DNA from 4 places in the Arthrobacter sp. MP_M4 genome. Region 1 is predicted to be linked to each of the others. Evidence: riboswitches for the same ligand, from Rfam matches in the RefSeq annotation. Region 1 holds a riboswitch; each other region holds the start of a gene.
What was found. A riboswitch is a leader RNA that binds a small molecule or an ion and turns the genes downstream of it on or off. The one in region 1 is predicted to bind S-adenosylmethionine.

Region 1 (7,040 bases):
AGCACCTTGCCTTTCCGGTGATCATTTCCAAGACGGCAGACTCCGCGGCATCCGGTATCGACGCCCGCTCCGACGACGGACTGTCCGCCCGCCTCGACAAGGACGCCGTCTCCCAGTTGCGTGCCTACCTCGACGGGAAAGTCACCGTCATGCTGGGCCATTCCGGCGTCGGCAAGTCCACCATGGTCAACGCTTTGACCGGCGCCGAGCGCGCCACCGGCGGGGTGAACGCCGTGACCGGGCGCGGCCGCCACACCTCATCCTCCGCGCTCGCCCTCAAAGTCAACGCGGCGCCTGCGGGCAGTTGGATCATCGACACCCCCGGTATCCGTTCCTTCGGCCTGGCCCACGTCGACCCGGACCGGATTCTGCGGTCCTTCCCGGATCTTGAGCCCGGCACTGACGACTGCGAGCGGGGCTGCAAACATGACTCCAATGCCGTCAACTGCGGCGTGGACGCCTGGGTGGCCGCCGGCCATGCGGGCGACTCCGGACCGGCCCGGCTCGCCTCACTCCGCCGCCTGCTTGGGACAGACCCCCGGATGGAAGCCCAGGACGTCAAGGAACTCGGCACCGTCTCCTAGCAGGATGCGGCGCAGCCTACCGCTCCCCCGCCCGGTTTGCCGGTAGTTTGGATCCATGAGCCAACCCGCTTCGAGTTACAACGATGACCTCCGCCTCGCCCATGTACTGGCAGATTCCGTGGATTCCCAGACCATGAGCCGCTTCAAGGCGCTGGATCTTCGGATCGAGACGAAGCCGGACCTGACGCCGGTGACCGACGCTGACAAGTCCGCCGAGGAAGCCATCCGCGGCCAGCTGTCCCGCTCCCGGCCGCGCGACGCCGTCCTCGGAGAGGAATTCGGCAGCTCCGGCCACGGCTCGCGCCGCTGGATCATCGACCCGATCGACGGGACCAAGAACTTCGTCCGCGGCGTCCCCGTCTGGGCCACCCTGATCGCCCTCGTTGACGAGGGCGAGCCGGTCGTCGGCGTCGTAAGCGCCCCGGCCCTGGGCAAACGCTGGTGGGCCGCCAAGGATGGTGGAGCGTACATGGGACGGTCGCTGGCGGCGGCCACCCGGCTGAAGGTCTCCAATGTCTCCAAGCTCACGGACGCCTCGCTCTCCTACTCGTCCCTGGGCGGCTGGAAGCAGCGCGGCAACTTCGATGAATTCCTCGGCCTCACCGAGGAGGTCTGGCGCACCCGCGCGTACGGTGACTTCTGGTCCTATTGCATGGTGGCCGAAGGCGCCGTCGACATCGCCTGCGAGCCGGAACTTAACCTCTACGACATGGCCGCACTGGTCCCGATTGTCACGGAAGCCGGCGGCCGCTTCACGTCCCTCGAGGGCGAGGACGGTCCCTTCGGCGGCAACGCCCTTGCGACCAACTCCATCCTGCACTCCGAGGTCCTCAAGCGCCTCAACCCGGGGCTCGACGACCTGCTCTAGGATCCGGCGGCCGGCCATCACGGCCGCTCCGTAACAAAGCACTTCACAATCCTGCCCTGCCTTTTCTGCGGCAGCAGGCATGGCCTACGCTCGAAAAAGGTCACGAGTGCCAGCGCGAAACCCCGGTTTGCTGGCCGGCAACCCTCCATTCGCGGCGGGGTGCCCCGGGTGACGACCTGGCCGGTCCTGAATGGACCCGGCAAGCGCGGATTCCCGGCACGGGGGTCCATTTTCGAGCGAGGTCCCATGCCAACTGCCACCATTCCCGTACCCCGTCCCGCGGCTCCTGGACGTCCGGCCAGGACCGGACCGGCCGCTACCCGGGCGCGACTTGCCGTCGCCCGCCGGCCGCTGGCCGCGGTGACCGGCGCGGAGATCCAGGCGCCGCTGATCCAAGGGGGGCATGTGCGTTACGCCAACCTGGATTACGGCGCTTCGGCTCCGGCCCTCTCCGTCGTCTCGGCCTACCTCAACGAGATCCTGCCGTTCTACGCAAGCGTTCACCGCGGTGCCGGTTACGCCTCCCAGATCAGCACCTCCGTCTACGAAAACGCCCGCAACGTAGTCCGGGATTTCGTCGGCGGCCGGCCGGATGATGCGGTGATTTTTACCCGCAACACCACTGATTCCCTGAACCTGCTGGCGGGGTGCCTGCCCGTCGTCGACGGCGTTTCCGCCGGTGAGGTGCTCTACCTCGACATCGAGCACCATGCCAACCTCCTGCCGTGGCAGCGTGTGCCGCACCGCAGCGTCATCGCTGCACCGACTCTCGCCGGCACCCTGGAACTGCTCGGCGGGGAACTCGCCTACGGCGGAGTGAATCTGCTCGCCGTCACTGGCGCCTCCAACGTCACCGGTGAGATCCTGCCGGTCCGGGCCCTCGCCGCCCTGGCGCACGAGTATGGCGCCCGGATCGTCGTCGATGCCGCGCAGCTGGCGCCGCACCGGCGGATCGATATGGCCGCTGACGGCATCGACTACCTTGCCTTTTCCGGCCATAAGCTTTACGCCCCGTTCGGAGCAGGTGTGCTGATCGGCCGCACCGACTGGCTCGACGCCGGAACGCCCCATCTGGCCGGCGGCGGAGCCGTGCAGGATGCCCGGATCGATACAGTCAGCTGGACCACCGGCCCCGCACGGCATGAAGGCGGCTCCCCCAACGTCCTCGGCGCTGCCGCCCTGGCCCGGGCCACCCAGGTCATCGCCGGCCTGGACGCGGAGCAGTGGCGGGGCCACGAAGACGCCATCCGCGCGTTCCTCGTCGAAGGCCTGGCCGGAATCGATGGTGTCACGGTCCACCAGATCTTCTCGGACAGCGCTTCATTCGACGCTGCCGCGGGCTCCGTGTCCGGCACCGGCACGATCGGCGTCGTCAACTTCTCTCTGGAAGGCTACGACGCGGGTCTGGTGGCGGCGTACCTGTCGGCCGAACACGGCATCGGGCTGCGCGACGGCCGGTTCTGCGCGCATCCGCTGCTCCGCCGGCTTGGCCTGCCCTCGGGCTCGCTGCGGGCAAGCTTCGGCCTTGGCTCCCGGCTGGAGGACGCCCAGCGGCTGATTTCCGGCATTGAGGAACTCCGCCGGAACGGTCTCGGGTGGGACTATGTCGTGGACACGGGACGCTGGGTGCCGTCCAATGACACCCGCAGTTACCCGCACTGGGCCCCCAACACCCCCGGCACCGCCGGCGCGGCCCCCTGCACCCTGGACTGACAGAGCGGACGGAGCAGGAAACACGGGCGCTGCCACGTGCGGTAAATTCGACAGGTACCCATCCGGATCTGCCGAAGGAGATCGCACGTGGCAAGCGGCGGACCCAAAGCTCACGGCGGCCCCCAGCTCGATCAGGAACGGCGCCGGGAGCTGGGGCAAAGCTTCCAGGACGGCGGGGAACACTATGACCGTGTCCGTCCCGGGTACACGGCCGAGTCGGCCGACTGGCTGATCCCCGCCGGCGCCGTGGACGCCGCGGACCTCGGCGCCGGGACCGGGAAGTTCACGGCGCTGCTCGCCGGGCGCGGCCTGCACACCGTGGCCGTCGACCCCTCCGCCGGCATGCTTGAACAACTCCGGCAGGCACTGCCCGGCGTGTCCGCCGTCGAGGGCACCGCTGAGCACACCGGCCTGCCCGGCGGCGCGTTCGACGTCGTGACCGTCGCCCAGGCCTGGCACTGGTGCGATCCGCTGCGAGCCAGCACGGAAATCGCCCGGATCCTCCGTCCGCACGGCACCCTGGGGCTGATATGGAACCAGCTGGACACGTCTGTTCCCTGGGTGCACCGGCTCTCACGCATCATGCACGCGGGAGATGTTCACAAACCGGACTTCATCCCGCCGCTTGGCCCGGAATTCACGGGGTTGGAAAGCCACCTCACCCGGTGGGACGATCCGCTGCGGACGGCGGACATCCTGGAACTGACCAAGTCCCGCAGCTACTACCTGGCCGCCGGAGCGACCGCCCGCGCCAGGGTGCTGGGCAACCTTGACTGGTATCTGCACGAACATCTGGGGCATGGCCCCGGGGACGTCATCGCACTGCCCTACCTCACGCAGAGCTGGCGGGCCATCCGGGCCTGAGGCCGGTGCAGCCGGACCTTCCCGGTGGCGGTGAGGACCCTCACGTTGCCCTGACCCGCCGCCCTGGCTTATGGTTTCGGTACGCCTAAAAGTTATTTATAGGCAGATGGAACTCCGGTGCCGGCACCTATCCCGCCACCGGCCGCGTCACTGCCGACGCACCTACCCAGGGAGCCTTGCCGTGCTGGATGTAACAGGACACGAATTCGCGGCTCCGGACCTGCCGCCACGGCGGCTACCGGGCGGCCGCCGGGCCATGATCGGCCTGCTCGGCCCGGCGTTCGTTGCCGCGATAGCCTACGTGGACCCCGGCAACGTCGCCGCCAATCTGACGGCCGGCGCCCAGTACGGCTACCTCCTGGTCTGGGTACTGGTGGCCGCCAACATCATGGCCGTGCTGGTGCAGTACCAGTCCGCCAAGCTCGGCATCGTTACCGGAAAGAGCCTTCCCGAGATCCTCGGTGAGCGACTCAAGCCCTTTTGGCGCCGGGCGTTCTGGGTGCAGGCCGAGATCGTCGCCGCTGCCACGGACCTGGCCGAGGTGGTGGGCGGAGCGATCGCGCTCTATCTGCTGTTCGGGTTGCCGCTGCCCCTGGGCGCCGTCATTGTCGGCGGCGTCTCCATGGCCCTGCTCGCCGTGCAGGCCCGGAACAGGCAACGGCCCTTCGAGTTCATCATTATGTTCCTGCTGGGCATCATCACCATAGGGTTCCTTGCCGGCCTCTTCATCAGCCCCCCCGATCCCGCGGGAGTCGCGGCCGGCCTGATACCAGGCTTCCAAGGACCGGACACCGTGCTGCTGGCGGCCAGCATGCTCGGCGCCACGGTGATGCCCCACGCAATCTACGTCCACTCAGCCCTGTCCCGGGACCGGCACCGTCCCAACCCCCATCTCCATGTGCCGCCGACGGCACTGGCCCGGCTTGTCCGGGCCACCCGCTGGGACGTGGTGGCAGCCCTCGCAGTCGCCGGCATCGTCAACGTCGGGATGCTGCTGCTGGCCGCCTCGACGCTGGGTGGCGAAGAGGGCACGGACACCATCGAGGGAGCCCACGCAGCCATCACCGCCAGCCTGGGCCCGGTCGTCGGCGTCGTCTTCGCCGTTGGCCTGCTCGCCTCCGGCCTGGCCTCCACGTCCGTCGGCTGCTACGCGGGCGGATCCATTATGCAGGGGCTGCTCAAGATCCGGATCCCGCTGATGGTCCGCCGGGTGGTCACCCTCATCCCGGCCGTGGTGCTCTTGAGTGTCGGCTTCGATCCCACCTGGGGTCTGGTTCTCAGTCAGGTCGTCCTCAGTTTTGGCATTCCCTTCGTGCTCGTCCCCCTGGTCGTCCTGACCAGTAACAAGGCGCTGATGGGCCGCTTCGCGGATGGGATGCCACTGCGCATTGCCGCCATCATCAGCGTGGTCCTGGTGGTGGCTCTCAATCTGGTCCTGCTGTGGCTCACGTTCTCCGGCGCCGCCTGACGGTAGGCTGGTGGCTGTGAAAACCAGCCTGCCCTCCTCCTCGATCGAGGACTACGTCAAGGTCATCTACTCCTTCACGGAGTGGCAGGACAAGCCCATCACCTCCACCCAGCTGGCCCAACGCCTCGGCGTCGCCAATTCCTCGGTCTCGGAGATGGTCCGCAAACTCAAAGACCAGGGACTGGTGGACCATCAGCCCTACAGTGCCGTAACACTCACGGCCGGGGGTATCCGGCTGGCGCTGTCCATGGTCCGGCGGCACCGGCTCATTGAGACGTTCCTGGTGCAGGAGCTCGGCTACCGTTGGGACGAAGTCCACGACGAGGCCGAACTCCTGGAACATGCGGTTTCGGAAACCTTCATCGAGCGGATGGCAGCCAAGCTCGGAAACCCTGTCCGGGATCCGCACGGCGACCCGATCCCGGCGGCAGACGGTACTGTGCTGATGCCGGCCGCCCACCGGATGAGCGAGCTCGACGACGGGCACACCGGCCGGATCACCAGAATCAGTGACGAAAACCCCGAGCTCCTGCGCTACCTTTCCGCCGAACACATCGATCTTGACGCCGACGTCGAGGTGGTGGGCCGCAAACCTTTCGGTGGCGCGCTCGTGGTGCGCATCGGATCCGGTGCGGCCCGGCAGGACGTCGACCTCGCCGAGGAAGTCGCTTCCGCCCTCTGGGTTTTCAGCGACACTGCCCACCCCGGCTGCAGCCTCGAGCGGCTCTGAGTGCGGGCCGTGTGGACCGGAGCGCTGGTGTGAAACGGATGGCGAAGGAACCTTCTCCGGCGGCCCCCTCCGCGCGGCCTGCCCTCCCGGGCTGGAGCGTGTGGGCAGCGGTGGCCGTCGGCGGGCTGATCGGCACGGAATTGCGGTATGGAGCGGGACTGATGTTTCCTGAGGCAGCGGGGACAATTCCCTGGACCACGCTGGTGGTAAATGTCCTCGGGAGCTTTGTCCTGGCCACCCTCACCACAGTCTGGATTGCACGGCCCAAAACCGCGTTCTGGCTCCGGGCGGGGCTTGGCCCCGGGCTGCTGGGGTCCTTCACCACCTTTTCGGCGGTGGTCTTCGTCATCGACCAGCAATTTCGGGGCGGCTTCCATGCCAGCTGGCTGGCCTACCTCGGGCTCTCGCTTGTCCTGGGGCTCGCCGCTGCCGCCGCCGGTTGGAAGACCGGAAAAGCCGTGGCCGATCTGGCCGGCGGGGCGTCATGATCACCGCCGTCCTCGTCGGGGCTTTCGGGATCGCAGGCGCCTTGCTGCGGTTCGCCGTCGACTCCTGGTTTGCGCACCACAGGGGACCCCATCCCCACTGGCCCTGGGCGACACTGGCCGTGAACGTGGCCGGCTCCTTCATCATTGGCGCTGCCCTCGGGGCCACCGCGCAGCTGGGGCTGGGGCCCGAATGGCAGGCCGGTCTCTCCACCGGGCTGGCCGGCGGGCTTACCACCTTCAGCTCCTGGACCACCGCGACGGTGCGCCTGATGAGTGAGGCGCGGTACCGCGCCGCCGCTCTCAACATCGGTGTTAACCTGATCGC
Region 2 (7,040 bases), on a different contig from region 1:
CCTCCTACGGCGCCGACAAGCAGCACGAGGCCACCTCGTTCAGCCTCGCGTTGCTCGCCGCCACGGAGCGGCTCAAGGTGATCTCCGCCGTCCACCCGGGCATGTGGCACCCCGGTGTGCTGGCGAAGTTCATCATCACCGCGGACCACATTTCCAACGGCCGCGCCGCCGTGAACATCGTCTCCGGCTGGCTCAAAGCAGAATTCGAGAACTTCGGCCTCGAATGGCTCGAGCACGACGAACGCTACGTCCGCACCGAGGAGTTCATCCGGGTCCTCCGCGGGCTGTGGACCGAGCAGGACTACAGCCAGGCCGGCAAGTACTACAACATCGCCGATTTCACCCTGCAGCCGGCACCGGTGGACGTGCCGGGCCGGGCGCACCCGGAAATCTTCTTCGGCGGCAACTCCACCGCCGCGCAGGCCACGGCCGGCCGGGTGGCGGACTGGTACTTCTCCAACGGCAAGGACCTGGAGGGTTTCAAGGAGAACATCGCCGGCGTCGTCGCCGCTGCCGCAGAGACCAGGCGCGGTACCGAAGGCGCCCTCGCTGCCGCTTTATCCTCTCCGAGGTTTGGCCTGAACGGCTTCGTGATCGCCCGCGATTCCGAGAAGGAAGCCCGCGATACCCTCCGCGAGATCGTCGCGAAGGCGCACAAACCCGCCGTCGAGGGGTTCCGCGCCGCGGTCCAGGAAGCCGGGGCGTCCACGAAGGACGGCAAGGGCATGTGGGCCGACTCCAGTTTCGAGGATCTGATCCAGTACAACGACGGTTTCAAGACCCAACTGATCGGCACCCCGGAGCAGATCGCCGAACGGATCGTAGAGTATAAGAAAATCGGCGTGAACCTGTTCCTCACCGCCTACCTGCACTTCCAGGAGGAGGTCGCAGCGTTCGGCCAGGACGTCTTGCCGATCGTCCGCGAACTCGAGGCCGACCTGGCCCGCAAGCACGGCACGGAACTGGACCTGTCCGGGATTCCGGCCACGACGATTAAGGTGGACGCATAATGGCTGACCGTAAGTTCGGGTTCCGTACCCGCGCCCTGCACGCCGGCGGCACCCCCGACGCCGAGCACGGCGCCCGGGCCGTGCCGATTTACCAAACCACTTCCTTCGTGTTCAAGGACACCCAGGACGCCGCCAACCTCTTTGCGCTGCAGAAGTACGGCAACATCTACTCCCGGATCGGCAACCCCACGGTGGCCGCGTTCGAGGAGCGCATCGCGTCCCTGGAGGGCGGCATCGGTGCGGTGGCGACGTCCTCGGGGATGGCCGCGGAGTTCATCACTTTCGCCGCGCTCACCCAGGCCGGTGACCACATCGTGGCAGCCTCCCAGCTTTACGGTGGCACGGTAACCCAGCTGGACGTCACGCTGCGCCGCTTCGGCGTCGACACCACGTTCGTCCCCGGCACCGATCCGGCGGACTACGCCGCTGCCATCCGGGAGAACACCAAGGCGATCTTCGTCGAGGTGGTGGCCAACCCGTCCTCCGAGGTCCAGGACCTTGAGGGGCTGGCCAAGGCAGCGCACGACGCCGGCATCCCGCTCGTCGTCGACGCCACCTTGAGCACGCCGTACCTCGTGCGGCCGATCGAACACGGCGCGGACATCGTTATCCATTCCGCCACCAAGTTCCTCGGCGGCCACGGCACCACCCTCGGCGGCGTGATCGTCGAAAGCGGCCGGTTCAACTGGGGCAACGGGAAGTTCCCGACGATGACCGAGCCGGTGGCCTCCTACGGCAACGTCTCCTGGTGGGGCAACTTCGGCGAGTACGGCTTCCTCACGAAGCTCCGCTGCGAGCAGCTGCGGGACATCGGACCCGCCCTGTCCCCGATGTCCGCGTTCCAGCTCCTGCAGGGCGTGGAGACCCTTCCGCAGCGCCTGGACGAACACCTCAAGAACGCCCAGGCCGTCGCGGAGTGGCTCGAAGCGGACGAACGTGTGGCCTACGTGAACTACTCGGGCCTTCCCTCGCACCCGTACTTCGAGCGGGCCCGGAAGTACCTTCCGCTCGGACCGGGCTCGGTGTTCTCCTTCGGCGTGAAGGGGGGCCGCGCGGCCGGGCAGACGTTCATCGAGTCCCTGCAGCTGGCCTCGCACCTGGCCAACGTCGGCGATTCCCGGACCCTCGTCATCCATCCCGGGTCCACCACCCACCAGCAGCTCAGCCCGGAACAGCTCGAGTCCGCCGGCATCCCGGAGGACTTGGTCCGGATCTCGATCGGGCTGGAAGACCTCGAGGACATCCTCTGGGACATTGACCAGGCCCTGGACGCTGCAACGGTGGCAGCCCCTGATGCCTCCGCCCGCGGCGTACACACGCCAGAGGCTGACGCCTGCACGATCGGAGTTAACGCGTGAGCACCGAAGAAGAACGTACCTGGACCGAGCCGTCCGCCCCGGAGCGGCTGGCCCTGCTGCGGCAGGCAACGTCGATCGCAATCGTGGGCGCCTCGGACAAACCGTCCCGGGCGAGCTACTTCGTTGCCACCTACCTGCAGTCCTCCACGCGCTACAAGGTGTATTTCGTAAATCCGGTGGTGAAGGAGATCCTGGGCCAGCGAACGTATGCCTCGCTCGCGGACCTGCCGGAGAGCCCGGACATCGTGGACGTGTTCCGCAAGCACGATGACCTCCCGGGGGTCCTGGACGAGGCCGTCGCGGCAGGCGCCAAAACGCTCTGGCTGCAGCTGGGCTCGTGGCACGAGGACGTGGCGAAGGAAGCCGAGGCGGCCGGGCTCGACGTCGTGATGGACCGTTGCGTGAAAATCGAGCATGCCCGGTTCCACGGCGGACTGCACCTGGCCGGCTTCGACACCGGCGTCATTTCGTCCAAACGGCAGGTCCTGGCCTAACCGCGCCCGCGCCGGGCCACCGAACTCGCGGCACGCGTGCGGGCTCGCCATAACGAAACGGCGCGCCGCACCTTGCCCCACGTTCCCGCCGAACTCGCGGCACCCGGCCAAACGACGGCGGCGGGCCACCTTTTCAGGTGACCCGCCGCCGTCGTGCGTTAGCTTCGGATGCGTCAGTCGTTGATCAAATCGTTGATCACGATGGTCTGGTCGCGGTCAGGACCGACGCCGATTGCCGAGAAGCGCGTGCCGGAGAGCTTTTCCAGGGCCAGCACGTAGTTTTTGGCGTTCTCCGGGAGGTCCTCCAGGGTGCGGGCGCCGGTGATGTCCTCGGTCCAGCCCTCGAAGTACTCGAAAATCGGCTTGGCGTGGTGGAAATCGGTCTGGGTCATCGGCATTTCCTCGTGCCGGACGCCGTCGACGTCGTAGGCCACGCAGACCGGGATCTGTTCGATGCCGGTGAGGACGTCGAGCTTGGTGACGAAGTAGTCCGTGAAGCCGTTGACGCGCGAGGCGTGGCGCGCCAGCACGGCGTCGTACCAGCCGCAGCGGCGCGGCCGGCCGGTGTTGACACCAAATTCACCGCCGGTCTTCTGCAGGTACATGCCCATCTCATCGAACAATTCGGTGGGGAACGGGCCGGCGCCCACGCGGGTGGTGTACGCCTTGATGATGCCGATGGAACGCGAGATCCGGGTGGGGCCGATGCCCGAGCCCACGGAGGCGCCGCCGGCCGTCGGGTTCGAGGAGGTCACAAACGGGTAGGTGCCGTGGTCGACGTCCAGGAACGTGGCCTGGCCGCCTTCCATGAGGACCACCTTGCCCTCGTCCAGGGCGGTGTTCAGCACATAGGTGCTGTCAATGACCAGCGGGCGCAGACGCTCGGCGAAGGACAGGAAGTACTCCACGATCTCGTCCACCTCGATGTCGCGGCGGTTGTAGACCTTGACCAGGAGTTCATTCTTCTGGCGCAGCGAGCCTTCGACCTTCTGGCGCAGGATGGAGGCGTCAAAGACGTCCTGGACGCGGATGCCGAGGCGGGCCACCTTGTCCATGTAGGCCGGTCCGATGCCCCGGCCGGTGGTGCCGATGGCGCGGCTGCCCAGGAAACGCTCGGTGACCTTGTCCAGCACCTGGTGGTACGGCGCCACGAGGTGGGCGTTTGCGGAGACGCGCAGCTTGGAGGTGTCGGCGCCGCGGGCTTCGAGGCCGTCGATTTCCTGGAACAGCGCTTCTAGGTTCACCACGCAGCCGTTGCCGATAACCGGGACCGCGTTGGGGCTCAGGATGCCGGCCGGAAGGAGCTTGAGCTCGTACTTCTCACCGCCTACGACGACGGTGTGGCCGGCATTGTTGCCGCCGTTGGGCTTGACGACGTAGTCGACTCGGCCACCAAGCAGGTCAGTGGCCTTGCCTTTGCCTTCGTCGCCCCATTGGGCTCCGACGATCACGATTGCTGGCATGGGATCCTCCCCCATTCGTTCGGGCCAAACCGCAGGTGTCCCGCAGCTTAGCGCCGTTCATGAGAATGCCCCGAATCTACCGCTGTGCTCTTTCGATCAACGCCAGTTTCCGGGGCTCTTACCACCCAAGTTTAGCCGATGGCGGTGACAGCAGCTCATTTGCCCGGCCACTGGACTTCCGCCGGGCCGCCGGCCTCCTCGGCTCCACCTGCGCAGTGTCCAGCTTGCGGAACTTCGTGGGACAGGCTTGCGCGGGTCGGCCGGTTCGAATTAGGTAGGAGGTGACCATCCCGAGCGGCCGAGGGACCTGGACCATTGACGCCGCAGCAACCCTGCCCGCGCACACCACTGTGACGGCAAAGGTGCTACCGCCAGGACCGATGGAAAGGACGCGCTCCCATGCCGCAGAACACCGACCATATCCGCGCCACCCATGCAGGCTCGTTGCCCCGCACGCCCGAGCTCATCGCCGCGAACGAGGCCAAAGAGTCAGACGGCATCACTCCCGAGTTCCTGGACCTGCTGGAAACCTCCGTGGTGGACATCGTGCAGCGCCAGAAGGATCTCGGCATCGACATCCCCAACGACGGCGAATACGGGCACACCATGTCCAGCGCGGTTGATTACGGTGCGTGGTGGAATTACTCCTTCAGCCGGCTGGGCGGCCTGGAACCGACGGACGTGGACCGCTGGGCGGACGCCGCCGTGCACCGCTCCAGCCCCGGCCACATCGTGCTGACCTCCTTCCCGGACCGCCGCGACCGGCAAAAATTCAACGACGCCTACAACGATCCGTCCTCCGGGATCCTGGCGCACCGCAGGTCCGTCACGCAGCCGAAGATCGCCGGCCCGCTGAGCTACACCGGCCAGGCCCTGGTGGGGTCGGACATCGCCAACCTCAAGACCGGCCTGGCCGCAGCCGGGCTGTCCGAGGGCTTCGTCGCGTCCCTGTCCCCCGGCTCCTGCGCACGCGTCGCCAATGAGTATTACACCTCCGATGAGGAGCTCCTCTATGCCTGCGCCGATGCCATGCGCGAGGAGTACAAGGCCATCATCGATGCGGGGCTCACTGTCCAGCTCGATGACCCGTCGCTGGCCGAAAGCTGGGACCAGATCAACCCGGAGCCGAGCCTGGCGGACTATCTGAAGTTCATCCAGCTCAGGGTTGAGGCCACCAACTGGGCACTGCGCGATCTTCCCCAGGACCAGATCCGTCTGCACGTGTGCTGGGGCTCCTGGCACGGACCGCACACCACCGACATTGACCTCGCGGACATCATCGGTTCCGTCATGCAGGTCAACGCGGGGGCTTACTCCTTCGAGGCCGCCAACGTCCGACACGAACATGAATGGCGGGTCTGGGAGGACACCAAACTGCCCGACGGAAAAGTCATTATTCCTGGCGTCGTTTCCCACGCCACCAACGTCGTCGAGCACCCGGACCTGGTGGCTGACCGGATCGTGCGTTTCGCCGAATTGGTGGGCCGGGAAAATGTGATTGCCTCCACAGACTGCGGTCTCGGCGGCCGCGTGCACCCGCAAATCGCCTTTGCCAAGCTGGAATCCCTGGGCGAGGGAGCCCGCCGGGCAACCGCCCGGCTCTGGTAGCCGGCCCCACGGCCGGTCCGTCATTTCGCAGGGCTTGATAGACTAATAAGGATCGACCAGGAATCGGTCCACACCACATTTTCAAACCACACCGTAATTGGCGTGCCCGCGTACGGTCTGGGAGCTTCACCAAACCTGCAGGAGACTCAGCAATATATGACAGCCTTGGCCACTGAAAATTCCCGCGAGCAGCTTTTGAGCCGCCGCTACGAACCTAGCGTCGCAGCCGTAAACGAGCTGTGCGACACGCTGCAGGCCACCAAAGCTGGCATGAACGTCTCCTACGTGGACCCGATCCACGACGTCGACGAGTGCCGCATCATCAGCCTCTTCTCCAACATCGGAACCGAGGACGAGTCGGGTTTCATCACGGCCGGCGACGAAGAAGCGGCCACCCGCCTGTTGGGCGTCCACTGGAAGCTGGGCCTGCGTCCTGAGTACGTGATGCCGTGGAACGTTCACCCCTGGTACGTCCCGGGCGAGCCCAACGGCAAGTTCACGCCGGACCAGATCTCCGCCGGCCTCAAGCCGCTGCTGAAATTCCTTGCCGTGGTGCCCCGCGCCTCGGTGATCGTGGCCCACGGCACCGAAGCCAACCGCCTCGCGAACCTGCTCCTGAAGACCGAGGTGCCGATGATCTGGCGCCGCGGCCTCAAGACCTACAAGGTCCGCTCGCTCAGCGGCCGTGCCTTCGCCGGCACACCTGCCCGGCAGGAGCAGTACCTGGAGGAAATGGGCACCGTCTACGCCGACGCCATGGCCCGCACAGGGCTGGCAAAGACCAGCTGATCCCACCCGCAACGAATGACGGCGGGCGCCCACCTTCTGGTGGACGCCCGCCGTCATTCGTTTAACTGCAACGCGGTGTTAGCGCTTTTCGGCTTCGATCGCTGCCCTGGCGGCGGGATCGGAGTCCTTGAGGAATTTCTCGATCCGCTCCGGTTCCTCGGCCTCGCCGATCGCGGCGGAGGCGCGGCCCAGCGAGTACAGGGCGCGCAGGAACCCGCGGTTCGGTTCGTGCTCCCAGGGGATGGGCCCGACACCGCGCCAGCCGTTGCGCCGCAGCGAATCCAGTCCCCGGTGGTAGCCCACGCGGGAATAAGCGTA
Region 3 (7,040 bases), on a different contig from region 1:
CGTTGAGGTCAAAGCCGCGCACCTCGTTTCCGGCGTCGGCGAGGTTCACCGACATGGACCCGCCCATGTTTCCCAGTCCGATCCAAGCGATTACTGCCATGGCTAAGCTCCTTTGCTTTGCGTTTGCTGTCCGTCCAGCATCACATCCTGCTAGAGTGCAATCAAGGCAAAAAATTACAGAGGGCATGTGCATCAATGCACATGACTCGATTTGAGGAGTTCCGGTGGACCTGAGGCGGCTTCCAAGTCCGGACGACCTGCTCATCCTGCTGACCGTGGCCCGCCTGGGCCGGTTCAATGCGGTGGCGGAAACGCTGGGCACCACCCACACCACTATCTCCCGTCGGATTCTCGCGCTGGACAAACAGCTTGGCGGGCGAACTCTGGAACGAAGCCCCCAGGGTTGGGAGTTGACGGACCTGGGCAATGAGGCGGTCGCGGCCGCCGAGGCGATCGAGGGAACCCTCGGTGCGCTCACGAACCGCATCGCCCGGTCCGAGGACGTGCTATCGGGTCTGGTGCGGATCAGCACCCCGGATGGCTTTGGTGCGGAGTTCGTCGCCCCGGCGCTGGTCCGGCTCCAGCGCCAGCATCCGCTGCTGAACGTGGAAATTCTCAGCGCCACACGCAAGGTCAGCCAGAACCGGTCCGGCGTGGATCTCGAGGTGGTCGTGGGCAATCTGGACGTCAGCAATGCGCAGACCATTTTCCTGGCCAACTACTTCCTCCGGCTTTATGCCAGTCCGCAGTATGCCCGCGAACACGGCCTTCCGGAAACGCTCGACGACGTCCGGCAGCACGGGTTCGTCTCCTACGTCGAGTCCGCGCTGCAGGTCGCCGAACTCGGCCACCGATCGACCCAGCTGCCCATGCCCCGCTCCAGCTTCCAGGCCACCAGCATCTTCGCCCAGCTTGAGGCCGTCCGGCGGGGCGGCGGGATCGGCCTGCTGCCCAACTTCCTGGCGGTCGGGGACCCCGCGTTCCTACCGGTACTGCCGGACGACTTCCAGCGGCAACTGCCGATCTGGGCGGCGGCCCGCCCGGAATCACTGCGCTCAGCCCCGGTGCAGGCCGTCCTTGAAGCGCTTCGGACCGAGATCTCCAAACGCCAGGAGATCCTGGCAGGCTGAGCCGCCTCCGCCGACCTGCCTTTGCCCGCTGGGCCCTTTTCGCCTGCTGGGCCGGGTACGACAACAGCCCGGCCCGTAATCCGGGGCCGGGCTGTTGTGGTGAGCTGCTGTTTACTGCCTGCTATTTTTTGCTGGCTGCAAGAAGGTCGGCGGTGCCCTGGGCGTCGGCGGCGTCGACGTCGTGCAGGGAGATTCCGCGGGTTTCCTTGAGGAAGAACACCGCCACCATGGTGACCATGCAGGCCCCGAGCAGGTAGACGGCGACCGGAGTGGATGACTTGAACTGGCTCAAGAGGGCGACAGCGATGATCGGGGCCATCGAACCTGCCACGATCGAGGTGACCTGGTAGCCCAGGGAAACGCCGGAGTAGCGCATCCGGGTCGGGAACATTTCGGCCATGATGGCCGGCTGGCCGGCGTACATGAGCGAGTGGAACAGCAGACCGATGGTGATCGCCGCGAGGATGATGAGGTCGTTCTTGGTGTCCATCATCGGGAAGGCGAAGAAACCCCAGGTGCCGCCCAGGATGGCGCCCGCCATGTAGACCGGCTTGCGGCCCAAGCGGTCGGACATGCGGCCGACCATCGGGATCACTGCGAAGTGGATGAGGTGCGCCACCAGCAGCAGGAGAAGGATGCGGGCGGTGTCCGTCTGCACAATGACCTTCAGGTAGGTGATGGAGAACGTGACCACGAGGTAGTAGAGGATGTTCTCCGCGAAGCGCAGCCCCATGGCGGTGAAGACGCCGCGCGGGTAGCGGCGGAACACTTCGCCCACGCCGTAGCCCTTCTTCTCGACGGTGACTTCCTTTTGGGCCTCCAGGAAGATGGGGGCGTCCGTGACCTTGGTCCGGATGTAGTAGCCCACCAGCACGATCACGGCGGAGAGCCAGAAGGCCACGCGCCAGCCCCAGCTGAGGAAGTCGGCGGAGGACAGCGTGGAAGAGAGAACGAACAGGACGGCCGTGGCCAGCAGGTTGCCCAGCGGAACGGCGGACTGCGGCCACGCGGACCAGAAGCCGCGGGACTTGCTGGGGCTGTGCTCGGCGACGAGGAGGACGGCGCCGCCCCATTCACCGCCAACGGCGAAGCCCTGGGCGAAGCGCAGGAAGACCAGGAGGGCCGGGGCCCAGTAGCCGATCTGCTGGAAGGTCGGGAGGCAACCCATCAGGAAGGTGGAGACGCCGACCAGGACGATGCTGAGCTGGAGCAGTTGCTTGCGGCCGAACTTGTCGCCGAAGTGGCCAAAAACGATGCCGCCGATCGGGCGGGCGACAAAACCGACGGCGTAGGTGAGGAAGGCAGCAATGATGCCGTCCAGTTCCGTGCCGGAGTTGGGGAAGAAGGCCTTGCCGAACACGAGGGTGGCGGCCGAGGCGTAGAGGAAGAACTCATACCATTCGACAACCGTGCCGGCCATGGAGGCCGTTACTACCTTCTTCAGTCCGGACGACTTGACGTCTTCCTCTTCCGGGCGCCTGGCGGCGGCTTTTTGCGTACTCATGTCGACTCCTTCGGTGTCGCCTTCGACACCCTGTGGGACCATTGGGAGGAGGGCGCTTGTGACATTGAACACGCTGCGCCATTCCCACGAGTATGAGCCTTTCAGTCCTGAGCCTCAACGGCCATTAGTGCAGAGCGCATCTGCAAAAACGCACATTGGTCGTACTTTTCTGCTCCCGGACTACCCGAAGAAGTACTGCTTAAGCTGGGCATCAAGCTGGCCGATCTCGGTCAGGAAGCCATCATGGCCGATCGGGGCCTCGATGGTGTGCACCGGAACTTTGCCTGGCAGGGCCTCGGCTAGCGCCCGGGTCTGGGTCGGGAAGTACAGGCGGTCCGAGTCGACTGCTGCCAGCAAAAATTCGGCGGTGGCCGGGGCCAGGGCCTCCGCGAGGGTACCGCGGCCCCGGCTGATGTCATGGCTCATCAGCGCCTCGGTGATGGCGATGTAGCTGTTGGCGTCGAAGCGTCGGACCAGCTTGTTGCCTTGATGGTCAAGGTAGCTTTCCACCTGGTAGCGCCCGCGTCCGGCGAGGGATCCGGCTTCCAGCGGAGCCTCCGAGTCCTGGGCGTTCCGGCCGAAACGGCCGTCCAGTTCGGCGGCCGAGCGGTAGGTGATGTGCGCGATCCGCCGGGCCAGGGCCAGGCCCGCTACCGGCTCCGGCCCGCCGTAGTAGTCCCCGCCCTTGAAGTTGGGGTCCTGCCGGATGGCGAGCGTTTGCGCCTGGGCGAACGCGATTTGTTCTGCGGTGCTGCTGGGGCCGACGGAGAACACGCCGCAGCGCTGGACCCGGTCCGGGTGGCTGACGGCCCACTCCAGGGCACGGGCGCCGCCCAGGGAGCCGCCCAGCACGGCGAACCAGCTCCGGATGCCCAGGGCGTCCGCGAGCCGGGCCTCAGCTTCTGTGGTGTCCCGCAACGTCACGAGCGGGAAACGTGAGCCCCACGGGTTTCCGTCGGGCGCCGTCGATGAGGGCCCGGTGGAGCCGTAGCAGCCGCCGAGGATGTTGATGGAGACCACGAAGTATCTGTCTGTGTCCACCGGGGCGCCCGGTCCCGCCAGTTGCTCCCACCAGCCGGGTTCGTCGCTGTCGCCCCGGGTGACGTGGGTGTCCCCCGTGAGGGCATGTTCGATCAGGACCGCGTTCGAGGCCTCCGCATTGAGGGTGCCCCAGGTTTCGAAACCGAGGACGACCTCGGGCAGCGAGGAGCCGCATTCGAGCGCGAGGGATCCGATGGGTAAGTACTGGACGGTCCCGTCGGGAACGGAACCGTCCGGGGCGGAGGAGGGCTTGCTTGCGGGGGCACCGGTGCGGGTGACGGCAATCGTCATGTGAGGACCTAACTTCGCGCTTGCCCGCCGTCAGCTGACCGGCGGGCCAGGTCTTCACCCGGGGCACCCCGCCGCAAAAGGAGGGTTGCCGGCCAGCAAGCCGGGGCTGTCACTGGCACTCATGACCTCCCCTGAGTCTACGAAACCCATTGCCGGAATGGCGAAGATTGTGACTTCCATGTGACAGCCGGGCCACTCAGTGCCGAATGGATCAGGCGGTCTTCGCTGCCCGGAAGCCGGCATCGAGGTCCGCGATGATGTCATCGATGTGCTCAAGCCCCACCGAGAGCCGGACCAGGCCGGGGTGGACGCCGGCGACGGCCTGCTGCTCCGGGGAGAGCTGGCTGTGCGTGGTCGACGCCGGGTGGATGACCAGGGAGCGCACGTCGCCGATGTTTGCCACGTGGGAGTGCAGTTCCAGGGCGTCGACAAAGCGTTTTCCGGCGTCCGCTCCCCCGGCGAGGTTGAAGGAAACGACGGCGCCTGTCCCCTTGGGCCCGTACTTGCGGCCGCGCTCGTACCAGGGGCTGGACGGCAACCCGGCATAGGCGACGGATTCGACGTCGTCGCGCGCTTCCAGCCATCCGGCCACTTTGACGGCGTTGGCGACGTGCCGTTCCATCCGCAGGCTGAGGGTCTCGATGCCCTGGGCGATGAGGAAGGCATTGAACGGCGAAACGGCGGAGCCGAGGTCCCGCAGCAGCTGGACACGGGCTTTGAGGATAAAGGAGAGGTTGGCGCCGAGGGCACCGTCGGCACCGAGATCGCGGGCATAGACCAGGCCGTTGTAGGTGGGGTCCGGGGTGTTGAAGCCGGGGAACCGCTCCGGGTCCTTGCTGAAGTCGAAGTTGCCGGAGTCCACGATGACGCCGGCAATCGCCGTTCCGTGACCGCCAAGGTACTTGGTGGCGGAATGCACCACGATGTCCGCGCCCCACTCAATGGGCCTGATGAGGAACGGCGTGGACAGGGTGTTGTCCACAATCAGCGGCACTCCGGCTTCATGGGCCACCTGGGAGATGCCCTCAATGTCCAGCACGTCCTGGCGCGGGTTGGAGACCGCTTCGCCGAAGAACAGCTTGGTGTTGGGCTGCACCGCATTCCGCCATTGCGCCAGGTTGTCCGGGTCCGCCACGAACGTTGTGGAGATACCGAACTTCTTCAGGGTGTGTGCCAGCAGGTTATAGGTGCCGCCATAGAGACTGGGGCTGGCCACCACATGGTCCCCGGCCTCGGCGACGTTCAGGATCGCGAGCGTTTCCGCGGCCTGTCCGGAGCTGAGCAGCAGGGCTGCGAGTCCGCCTTCCAGGCTTGCCACGCGCTGCTCCACGGCGTCCTGGGTGGGGTTGCCGATCCTGGTGTAGATCGGCGCCAGTTCGGCCAGCGCGAACCGGTTGGCGGCGCTCTCGGCGCTGGGGAAGACAAACGACGTCGTCTGGTAGATGGGCAGCGACCGGGCGCCGGTGGCGCTGTCCGGCTCCTGGCCGGCGTGGATCTGGCGGGTTTCAAAGGACCAGGCACTTGACATGGAACAACTCCTAAAGGGCCGGGCACAGTCTGCCCGGCAACCTTCCGGCCCGGGCGGCACTGGCGCCGCGCTTGCCCCCCGGCGGGCGCCGGACGGCCAGGTCTTCACCCGGGGCACCCCACCGCGAGACGAGGGTTGCCGGCCAGCAAGCCGGGGCCGTGCGCTGGCACTCATGACCTGACCCCAGTCTAGGAACCGGTTCAGGCGGTGGATAGCTTTGTGACGAACAAGTCGTGGCCGGGGATGGGCCCCCGGGCGGCGCTTCCTGTCATCGTGGCGGGCCCCCGCGGGCGCTCTGAAAGCCGTCCCGCGGGTCATTCCATCCGGTTAGGGCACCCTAAGCTGAGAGGCGCATCACAAAGTGCCAAGATGAGGGCATGCGCATGGATCACGTCTCTTACGCCTGTGAACAAGATGGCCTCGCTGCCACCACCAAACGAATTGCGTCTGCCCTCGGCGTGGAAGCCGTGAAGGGCGGAGTCCACCCCCGATTCGGGACCCGCAACATGATCATTCCGCTCGCGGGACACAAGTACGTCGAGGTGGTGGAGGTGCTGAACCATCCCGCCTCGGACAAAGCGCCCTTCGGCCAGGCTGTCCGCGCCCGGTCGGCGGCGGGCGGCGGATGGATGGGCTGGTGCGTGGAAGTGGACGATCTCGCCCCGTTCGAGGAGCGGCTGGGACGCGCCGCCGTAAACGGCAACCGCAAGTTCCCGGACGGCCGCGAACTGGTCTGGAAACAGATCGGCATTCTCGGCCTCATCGCCGATCCCCAGGTCCCCTACATGCTTAGGTGGGAAGGCGATCCGGAACTCCACCCGTCCAAGGCCTACGAGAGCAACGTCAAGATGTCCGCCCTCACCATCGCCGGCTCCGCAGAGCGCGTCACCGAGTGGCTCGGCGTTCCGGTGGAGAAACCGCTCGAGGACGTGGCCGTGAACTGGCTCGCTCCGCGCGGTACACCGGGCATCCTCTCTGTCACCTTCGAGACGGTCTCCGGAGCAGTCACCATCTGACGCTTTTCCGCCCCACCACTTCGGCCGCCATCAGCGGGTGCCAATGACGCCACCCCCGATGGCGGCCGAATTCGTTAAACGCCAATCCCGGGAACCGCCGGGGTCTGGAGCCAACGAACCTCAGCCCAGGCCGATCGCCTTACCGAAAAGACTAAAGCCGACGAACGCCACGATGTCCAGCATGGCGTGGGCGATCACCAGCGGCATCACCCGGCGGGTGCGCGTGTAGATGAATGCGAAGATGACGCCCATGATGGCGTTGCCGACGAAGGGACCGAAGCCCTGGTACAGGTGGTAGCTGCCTCGCAGCATGGAGCTTGCAAAGATTATCAGGGGGACGCTCCAGCCGAGCTTGCCCAGCCGGTCCACCAGGTAGCCCACCACGATCACTTCCTCCACGATGCCGTGCCGGACCGCGGAGAGGATGAGCACCGGCACCGTCCACCAGTAGGAGTCCAGCGCACTGGGGATAATCGCCGTCGTCATCCCAAGCGCCCGGCCTGCGGCGTAGAGACCCAGCGACGGGATTC
Region 4 (7,040 bases), on a different contig from region 1:
GACGGCGCCGGCGGGGTGCGCACGGTCCGGCGGCTGATCACGCCGCAGCTCGACAGCGGAATCCTGCCCGGCACTTCGCAGGGGGCCTTGTTCACCGCGGCCAAGGCGGCCGGCTGGGAACTGGGCTACGGCCCGTTGGAGCCGCGTGACCTGTACGACGCCGACGCCGTCTGGCTGATCTCGAGCATCCGGCTGCTGGCTCCCGTCAACCGCATCGACGGCCGGGAAATCGGCACGCCGGAACTGCGCCAGCAGCTCACCGCGGAGCTCAACGCGCTGTACGCCACCATCGAATAAAGCTCCCGGGCCCGCCGGGGACGGTGCGGTTCAGCCCTTGGCGAGGGCTTCGTCGACGATCCGGGCCAGGTCCGCGGCTGCGTCCTCGGTGACTCCGGGGCCTGATGCCACCGCCGCGGCCGTCAGCGCACCGCTGAGACCCATGACGGTGACAGTGGTCTGGGTCTGCCCGGTCGGCAGGGTCTGGATGCCCATGGTCGAGAAGGACTTTTCCGCCGACGTCGCGATGTCCAGGACTTTCGTTTCGCTGGCGACTTTTTGGCCCTGGAGCTCCATGGTGAAGCTTGCGCATTTCTTGCTCCCAGCTACCGATTCGTCCAGCTTGGAGCGTTGCAGGTCCGGATCCTGGACAGCCACGACCGTGACGACGGTGACCACCTGGTCCGCGGCGGACTGGGACACGCCGCTGGCATAGCTGCTTCCCTCCGGGATCTGGCTGTTGCTGTCCACCACCGCCGCGCACTCGGGCGGGGTGATCGCGGCCGTGGCGATCAACTTCTTCGCCGTGGCGATGCCTTGCTCCAGCTGGTCGGCGGATACGGCGGTGAACCCGGCGCCGCGCTCGTCCGTGAGCCCGGCAATGATCTGCGCGAGATCCCCGGCCGCATAGGCCTTCACCGTCGCGGCCGGCGACGGCGCGGAGGACGGGCCCGCGGCCGGGGATGACGGGTCAGGTGTGGTCGGCGAAGCCGGGGCCGCGGCCGAGGACGGACCGCCCGGGGCTGAAGGCGCCGGAGTGCCGCCGCAGCCTGCGAGCGCCAAAGCGGTCGAGAGCAGCAACGCTGCCGGAGTGATGGTGCGCAGAATCATGGAGTTCCCCAATTTCACTGTAATGGTGTCATGCACCGCATCGGGCGCGGCAGTCGTGAGCTTACGATATCCGGTCCGTGAAAAACACGACCCCGCCTGCGGAGGTGTTGGAGGCCTCCTGAGAGCTTCACGTTAAGTCTGAGCCCTAACGATTGGCCCCAATAGCGGCTACCGCTCCGTTGCATTTCTTTTGTCGGTTCGTCACCTTTTCTCCGTTCCGGCCCGTTACTTAACATGACGGCGGCAACCGTGCGGGCCGGCGTCCCGGGTGTTAGGTTTCTGGTGAGTAATGAGAACCGGCGCCAAGCCCTGACTGGCCGGACGGCAACCCTCCCTTTCGCGGCGGGGTGCCTCAGGTGAGTACTCGGCATATCGACCAATCGAGCTGCAAGCGTGAAAGAAGGAGATCCGTCGTGCCTGACGCGTCCGCCCCCGCAGTACCCATACCGGCACCAGCCCCGACCCCGGCGATTGCCGGCACGAGCGGGAAGAAGCTGGCATACCGCCTGTTCACCGGCCCCGACGACCGTGCATTTTGCGAGCGCGTCTCGGCCGCCCTCGCCGCGGGCTACGTTTTGCACGGCAGCCCGGCCGCCACGTTCAACGGCAGCGACGTCGTCGTGGCCCAGGCTTTGGTGCTGCCGGCGGCGATCGCCAGCGCCGATGCCGCCGTCGCCAACGCCGTGGGCGGCCTTGGGTTCGCCGGAGAAATTGACGGAGACTTCGACGGAGAGGGCCACGCGTGAGCTACGCCGGAGACCTCAGCCCGCACGAGGCGTGGGCAAAGCTCGAAGACGGCGCCCTTCTCGTGGACGTCCGCACCGAGGGCGAATGGGCCCATACCGGCATCCCGGACACAACCGGGACACCGCACCCGCCGCTCTTCCTGCAGTGGAATCTGGCCGGCGGCATCCCCAACCCGCAATTCATCGCGCAACTGCAACAACTCGCTGCCGAGGCCGGCAACACCGAACTTCTCTTCCTGTGCCGCTCGGGCGTCCGGTCCATTGCCGCAGCGCACGCAGCCACCGACGCCGGGTTCACTTCCTACAACGTCCTCGAAGGCTTTGAGGGCGAACCCGACCGGCAGGGGGAACGGACCGTCAACGGCTGGCGGAACCGCGGCCTGCCCACGAGCGCGGAAAATCACTAAATGGCTTTCAATCCCGAGGCCGGGGGCTGGAGCGCCGGCACCCAGGCTGTCCGTGGCGGCCTGGACCGGACAGGTTTTCAGGAAACCGCCGAACCGATCTTCCTGAGCTCCGGATTCGTCTATGAATCCGCGGCCGCCGCCGAGCGCGCCTTCACCGGCGAGGACGAACGCTTCGTCTATTCCCGCTACGGCAACCCCACGGTGGCCACCTTCCAGGAACGGCTCCGGCTGCTCGAAGGCACCGAGGCCTGTTTTGCCACCGCCTCGGGCATGTCCGCGGTCTTCACCGCGCTTGGGGCCCTCCTGGCCGCCGGCGACCGGGTGGTAGCAGCCCGCTCGCTGTTCGGCTCGTGTTTCGTGATCCTCAGCGAGATCCTGCCCCGCTGGGGGGTGCAAACGGTCTTCGTCGACGGACCGGATCTGGAGCAGTGGCGCTCAGCGCTCTCAGAACCAACGACGGCGGTCTTCTTCGAGTCGCCGTCGAACCCGATGCAGGAAATCGTCGATATCGCCGCCGTGAGCGAGCTGGCGCATTCCGCCGGGGCGACGGTCGTCGTTGACAATGTCTTTGCCACTCCCCTGTTGCAGCGCTGCGGGGAACTCGGCGCGGATGTGATCGTCTATTCGGGAACCAAGCACATCGACGGCCAGGGCAGGGTGTTGGGCGGCGCGGTTCTGGGCACCAAGGAATTCATCGAGGGACCGGTCAAGCAGCTCATGCGCCACACCGGCCCGGCGCTCTCCGCCTTCAACGCGTGGGTGTTAACCAAGGGCCTGGAGACCATGGGCCTGCGGGTAACCCATTCCTCCGCTTCGGCCCTGCGGCTGGCCGAGTGGCTGGAGGAGCAACCCGGCGTCAGCTGGGTCCGGTACCCGTTGCTGCCTTCCCATCCGCAGCACGAATTAGCCGCCCGGCAGATGAAGGCCGGCGGCACCGTGCTGACTTTCGAGCTCTCCCCGTCCCCCGGCAGGTCAGCGAAGGAGGCCGCGTTCGCGCTGCTGGACGGGCTGCGGATCATCGATATCTCCAACAACCTGGGCGATTCGAAGTCCTTGATCACCCATCCCGCCACGACGACGCACCGCGCCATGGGGCCGGAGGGCCGGGCCGCGATCGGTCTGAGCGACGGCGTGGTGCGCCTCTCCGTGGGCCTTGAGGACCTCGAGGACCTGATCCGCGACCTCGGCCAGGGCCTCAAGCAGATCTAGTCGCGCCCGGCCGCCGCGAGCAGGCAGTTCGCGGCTATGTTTTCGGGCGGTACTGCCGCGAAATGCGGTCCCAGCGTCACGGGCTCAGGCGCGCCGGACGCTGCCCAGCGGGACGTCGTCCGGCGGCGTCCCGCTGTCCGTTCCCTGCGTGGTCACGTCGACGGCCCGGTCTACGACGGCGGGCAGCCCGCCGGTGGAGAACGGCTCCCGCTGCAGCTGGGATCCGGTGCCGTGCGCCAGGATTCGGCTGATACCGTGCCGCACCAGGTCCAGTTCGCCCTGCTCCTGAAGCACCGGGGCCACGAGGTCCACCAGCGCCCGGACCACTTCCCCCGCCGGAGCCGGGTTGAAGGTCCCGAAGTCCAGCAGGTGCCCGCGGAGTCCACAGTTGCTGGCCTGCCACGCAGCCATCCGCAGCAGCAGCGTCGGCACCGGGGCCGGATCCACTCCGTCATTCCATTCCCGCGACGCCGATTCGACCAGGGCACGCACCAGAACAGCGATCAGCGCTGCGTCCTCGGCCCGCAGGCACACATCGGCAACCCGGATCTCCAGCGTGGGGTGATGCCGGCACAGCCGCGAATCAAAATAGACCATCCCCTCGTCCATGAGGACGCCGGTTTCCACCAGCCGGGCCACAACCCGGCGGTAGGCCGGCAGACTGCCGAAGATCATGGTGGGACCCGATCCGGGCCAGCGGTTCCAGGCCTGGGTGCGGTAGCTTTCGAATCCTAACTCCACGCCGTTCCAGTACGGGGAGTTCGCGCTGAGGGCAATAAGCACGGCAAGCTTGTCCCGGATCCGGTCCATCACCGCCACGCCCTCCTCTGGGGAGTCCACCAGGACGTGGACATGCAGCCCGCACGTCAATTGGTTCCGGACAGTGAGCCCGAAGCGCTGCTGCATGGTCATATAGCGTTGCTTCGGCGTCAGGTGCGAGGCGGAACCGAGCGGAGAGGTCGCGAGGGCAGCGACGCGGCCCCCGTGCAACCGGGCAGCGCGGTCCGCGCGGGCCCGGCCGCACCGGAGCTGCCCAAGCAGTTCCAGGTAACCCAGGCACGGCCGCGTCTGGGTTTCGATCTGTTCGAGCTTGAGCTCGAAGCTGAAGTCGGGATCCGTGTGTTCCGCCTGCGGCAGCGGTCGGGCATCCTGCCCGGTACGGCCGGGGGCCGGCCCTGGCGGGAGCAGGCAGGGCAGCACCACGTCGGCGAGGGGCAGCGGCCTCCCGGTTCCGGGATCCACGATGAGCAGTTCTTCCTCCACGCCGAAGGTGCGCATGGTTCTATTGTGCGGCAGGATCCGCCGAAACCATCAGTCCTGGAAGTACTCGATCTTTGCTCCGATGGTGTTGAGCCGTTCGGCCAGGTCCTCGTAGCCGCGCTCGATCACGTAGATGTTGCGCAGTTCGGAGACTCCTCGGGCGGCGAGCATCGCCAGCAGCAGGCAGGCCGCGGGGCGGAGGGCAGGCGGGCAGCCGACCTCGGCCGCACGCCATTTGGTCGGCCCGTTGACGTAAATCCGGTGCGGGTCCAGCAGCTGCACCTGGGCGCCGAGCTTGTTCAGCTCGGTCAGGTAAATCGCCCGGTTGTCATAGACCCAGTCGTGGATCATCGTCTGGCCTTGGGCGTTTGCGGCGATTACAGCGAAGAAGGGCAGGTTGTCGATGTTCAGCCCGGGAAACGGCATGGGGTGGATCTTATCTTCCGGAGCGCGCAGTTCCGAGGGCCGGGTGGTGACGTCCACCAGCCTGGTGCGGCCGTTCCGGGCCACGTATTCCCCGGACACCTCCAGGTGCTGGCCCATTTGCGCCAGCGTGGCGAGCTCGATTTCCATGAATTCGATCGGCACGCGCCGGACCGTGACTTCCGAGTTCGTGACGATGCCGGCGGTGATGAGGCTCATCGCCTCGATCGGGTCCTCGGAAGGGAAGTATTCCACGTCCACGTCGACCGACGGACGGCCGGTGATCTTCAGCGTGGTGGTTCCCACTCCCTCGATCCCGATGCCCAGCATCTGCAGGTAGAAGCAGAGGTCCTGGACCATGTAGTTGGGGCTTGCGTTGCGGATGATCGTGGTGCCGCTGCGGTGGGCGGCGGCCATGATCGCGTTTTCGGTTACGGTATCACCGCGTTCGCTGAGCACGAAGGAACGGTCGTGCCCGTCCGACGGCGGAGCCTGCACGGCATAGAAGCCGGACTTCGCGTCGACGCTGAGCCCGAATTGGCGCAGGGCCTGCATGTGCGGCTGCACCGTGCGGGTGCCCAGGTCACAGCCGCCGGCGTACGGCAGCCGGTATTCCCCGGCTTCGTCCAGGAGCGGGCCCAGCAGCATGATGACGCTGCGGGTCCGGCGGGCCGCTTCGATGTCCATCGAGTCCAGATCCAGCGTGACGGGACGGCGGATCTGCAGGTCGTTGGCGTTCAGCCACGTGCAGTCGACGCCGATGCTCGTCAGGACCTCGACAATCCGGTTGACCTCCTCGATCCGCGCCAGGCGGCGCAGGATGGTGGTGCCGCGGTTGATCAGGCTGGCGCAGAGCAAGGCGACGCCGGCATTCTTGCTGCTGTTGACGTCCACGGAACCGGACAGGGTCCTGCCGCCCTCGACCCGGAGATGCGTCATCGCAGGCCGTCCCACCTTGACGATGCTCCGGCCGAAGATCGCTTCCAGCCGCTGGATCATCTTCAGGCTGAGGTTTTGCTTGCCCTGTTCCATGCGGGCGATGGCGCTCTGGCTGGTTCCCAGCTCGGACGCGAGCTGCCCCTGGGTCCACCCCTTTTGTCCGCGGGCTTCGCGGAGCAGGGCGCCAACATGTTCAGCAGTCTCTTGAGTCATTCCAAGAAAATATCATGCATGACGTATTGTCGCCGGGCATTCCCGCTGTTTTGCCGTGAATGTCACAGTGATACCCGCATTGTGCGATACCGACGTCAGTGCTGTGCGAGGAAGACCATGTTCCAGGTTCCTGCCGCCAGCGCAGTGGCGACGGCGGCACCAGCGATCAGCAGCCCGCCAAGAGCCACCCAGAGATCCAGGGCGCTGAAGGTGGACCGACGGGCCCAGGTGCGTTGCTCGCCGCCGAAGCCCCGGGCCTCCATGGTGACCGCGAGGCGGGAAGCCCGGCGGACGGCCTGGACCAGCAATCCGAAGCTCTGCCCGAGGGTGGCGCGGAGACGTTGCAGCGGATTCCCGTGGGAGCCCACGCCGCGGGCGCGGCGCGCCATCCCGATGGTCTGCCACTCCTCGGCCATCAGGCCGACGAGCCGCATCGCGGCCAGCGTCCCCAGGACGAAGCGGTGCGGCAGTCCCGCTCTCTGGGCGAGGGCGTCCGCCAGGTCCGTAGGATCTGTACAGCTCATCAGCAATATTGCCGGAAGCGCGATGGCCAGACCACGGATCAGAAAGCCGAGCCCGAGTTCGAGGGACCCTTCGCTGATCGACCAGATTCTGGCGTCGAGCAGGATGCTCCCGTGGTCCGGTGCCAGGATGGTGGTGCTCCAACCACCTAACGCCGCGGCCAGGATCAGCGGCCAGCCCCGCTGCCAGAGCCGGCCGGGTGTCAGCCCGGCCA

Region 2: linked by a shared signal. The riboswitch ahead of RCH15_RS14920 (cobalamin-independent methionine synthase II family protein) and the one ahead of RCH15_RS08995 (aminotransferase class V-fold PLP-dependent enzyme) in region 1 are both predicted to bind S-adenosylmethionine.
Region 3: linked by a shared signal. The riboswitch ahead of RCH15_RS03615 (bifunctional o-acetylhomoserine/o-acetylserine sulfhydrylase) and the one ahead of RCH15_RS08995 (aminotransferase class V-fold PLP-dependent enzyme) in region 1 are both predicted to bind S-adenosylmethionine.
Region 4: linked by a shared signal. The riboswitch ahead of RCH15_RS12590 (DUF1737 domain-containing protein) and the one ahead of RCH15_RS08995 (aminotransferase class V-fold PLP-dependent enzyme) in region 1 are both predicted to bind S-adenosylmethionine.

Annotation. Positions count from the first base shown of each region.
Region 1 covers NZ_JAXCHX010000009.1:17,855-24,894, forward strand. Annotated here, with positions in the region: gene rsgA (ribosome small subunit-dependent GTPase A) at 1-584, shown strand, start outside; gene hisN (histidinol-phosphatase) at 640-1,452, shown strand; SAM riboswitch class IV at 1,551-1,664, shown strand; gene RCH15_RS08995 (aminotransferase class V-fold PLP-dependent enzyme) at 1,699-3,165, shown strand; gene RCH15_RS09000 (class I SAM-dependent methyltransferase) at 3,253-4,029, shown strand; gene RCH15_RS09005 (Nramp family divalent metal transporter) at 4,286-5,497, shown strand; gene RCH15_RS09010 (metal-dependent transcriptional regulator) at 5,514-6,227, shown strand; gene RCH15_RS09015 (fluoride efflux transporter FluC) at 6,266-6,715, shown strand; gene RCH15_RS09020 (fluoride efflux transporter FluC) at 6,712-7,040, shown strand, end outside.
Region 2 covers NZ_JAXCHX010000023.1:5,819-12,858, reverse strand. Annotated here, with positions in the region: gene sfnG (dimethylsulfone monooxygenase SfnG) at 1-1,010, shown strand, start outside; gene RCH15_RS14935 (O-acetylhomoserine aminocarboxypropyltransferase/cysteine synthase family protein) at 1,010-2,368, shown strand; gene RCH15_RS14930 (CoA-binding protein) at 2,365-2,862, shown strand; gene RCH15_RS14925 (adenylosuccinate synthase) at 3,036-4,325, opposite strand; SAM riboswitch class I at 4,608-4,712, shown strand; gene RCH15_RS14920 (cobalamin-independent methionine synthase II family protein) at 4,725-5,933, shown strand; gene RCH15_RS14915 (uracil-DNA glycosylase) at 6,090-6,722, shown strand; gene RCH15_RS14910 (DUF3151 domain-containing protein) at 6,801-7,040, opposite strand, start outside.
Region 3 covers NZ_JAXCHX010000002.1:261,621-268,660, reverse strand. Annotated here, with positions in the region: gene mmsB (3-hydroxyisobutyrate dehydrogenase) at 1-100, opposite strand, end outside; gene RCH15_RS03630 (LysR family transcriptional regulator) at 231-1,130, shown strand; gene RCH15_RS03625 (MFS transporter) at 1,252-2,634, opposite strand; gene metX (homoserine O-acetyltransferase MetX) at 2,815-3,966, opposite strand; SAM riboswitch class IV at 3,978-4,093, opposite strand; gene RCH15_RS03615 (bifunctional o-acetylhomoserine/o-acetylserine sulfhydrylase) at 4,178-5,494, opposite strand; SAM riboswitch class IV at 5,557-5,672, opposite strand; gene RCH15_RS03610 (VOC family protein) at 5,872-6,510, shown strand; gene RCH15_RS03605 (CPBP family intramembrane glutamic endopeptidase) at 6,631-7,040, opposite strand, start outside.
Region 4 covers NZ_JAXCHX010000016.1:49,006-56,045, reverse strand. Annotated here, with positions in the region: gene RCH15_RS12600 (aminodeoxychorismate lyase) at 1-297, shown strand, start outside; gene RCH15_RS12595 (hypothetical protein) at 328-1,107, opposite strand; SAM riboswitch class IV at 1,393-1,507, shown strand; gene RCH15_RS12590 (DUF1737 domain-containing protein) at 1,578-1,853, shown strand; gene RCH15_RS12585 (rhodanese-like domain-containing protein) at 1,850-2,260, shown strand; gene RCH15_RS12580 (O-succinylhomoserine sulfhydrylase) at 2,261-3,469, shown strand; gene RCH15_RS12575 (glutamate--cysteine ligase) at 3,554-4,747, opposite strand; gene RCH15_RS12570 (UDP-N-acetylglucosamine 1-carboxyvinyltransferase) at 4,781-6,304, opposite strand; gene RCH15_RS12565 (energy-coupling factor transporter transmembrane component T family protein) at 6,400-7,040, opposite strand, start outside.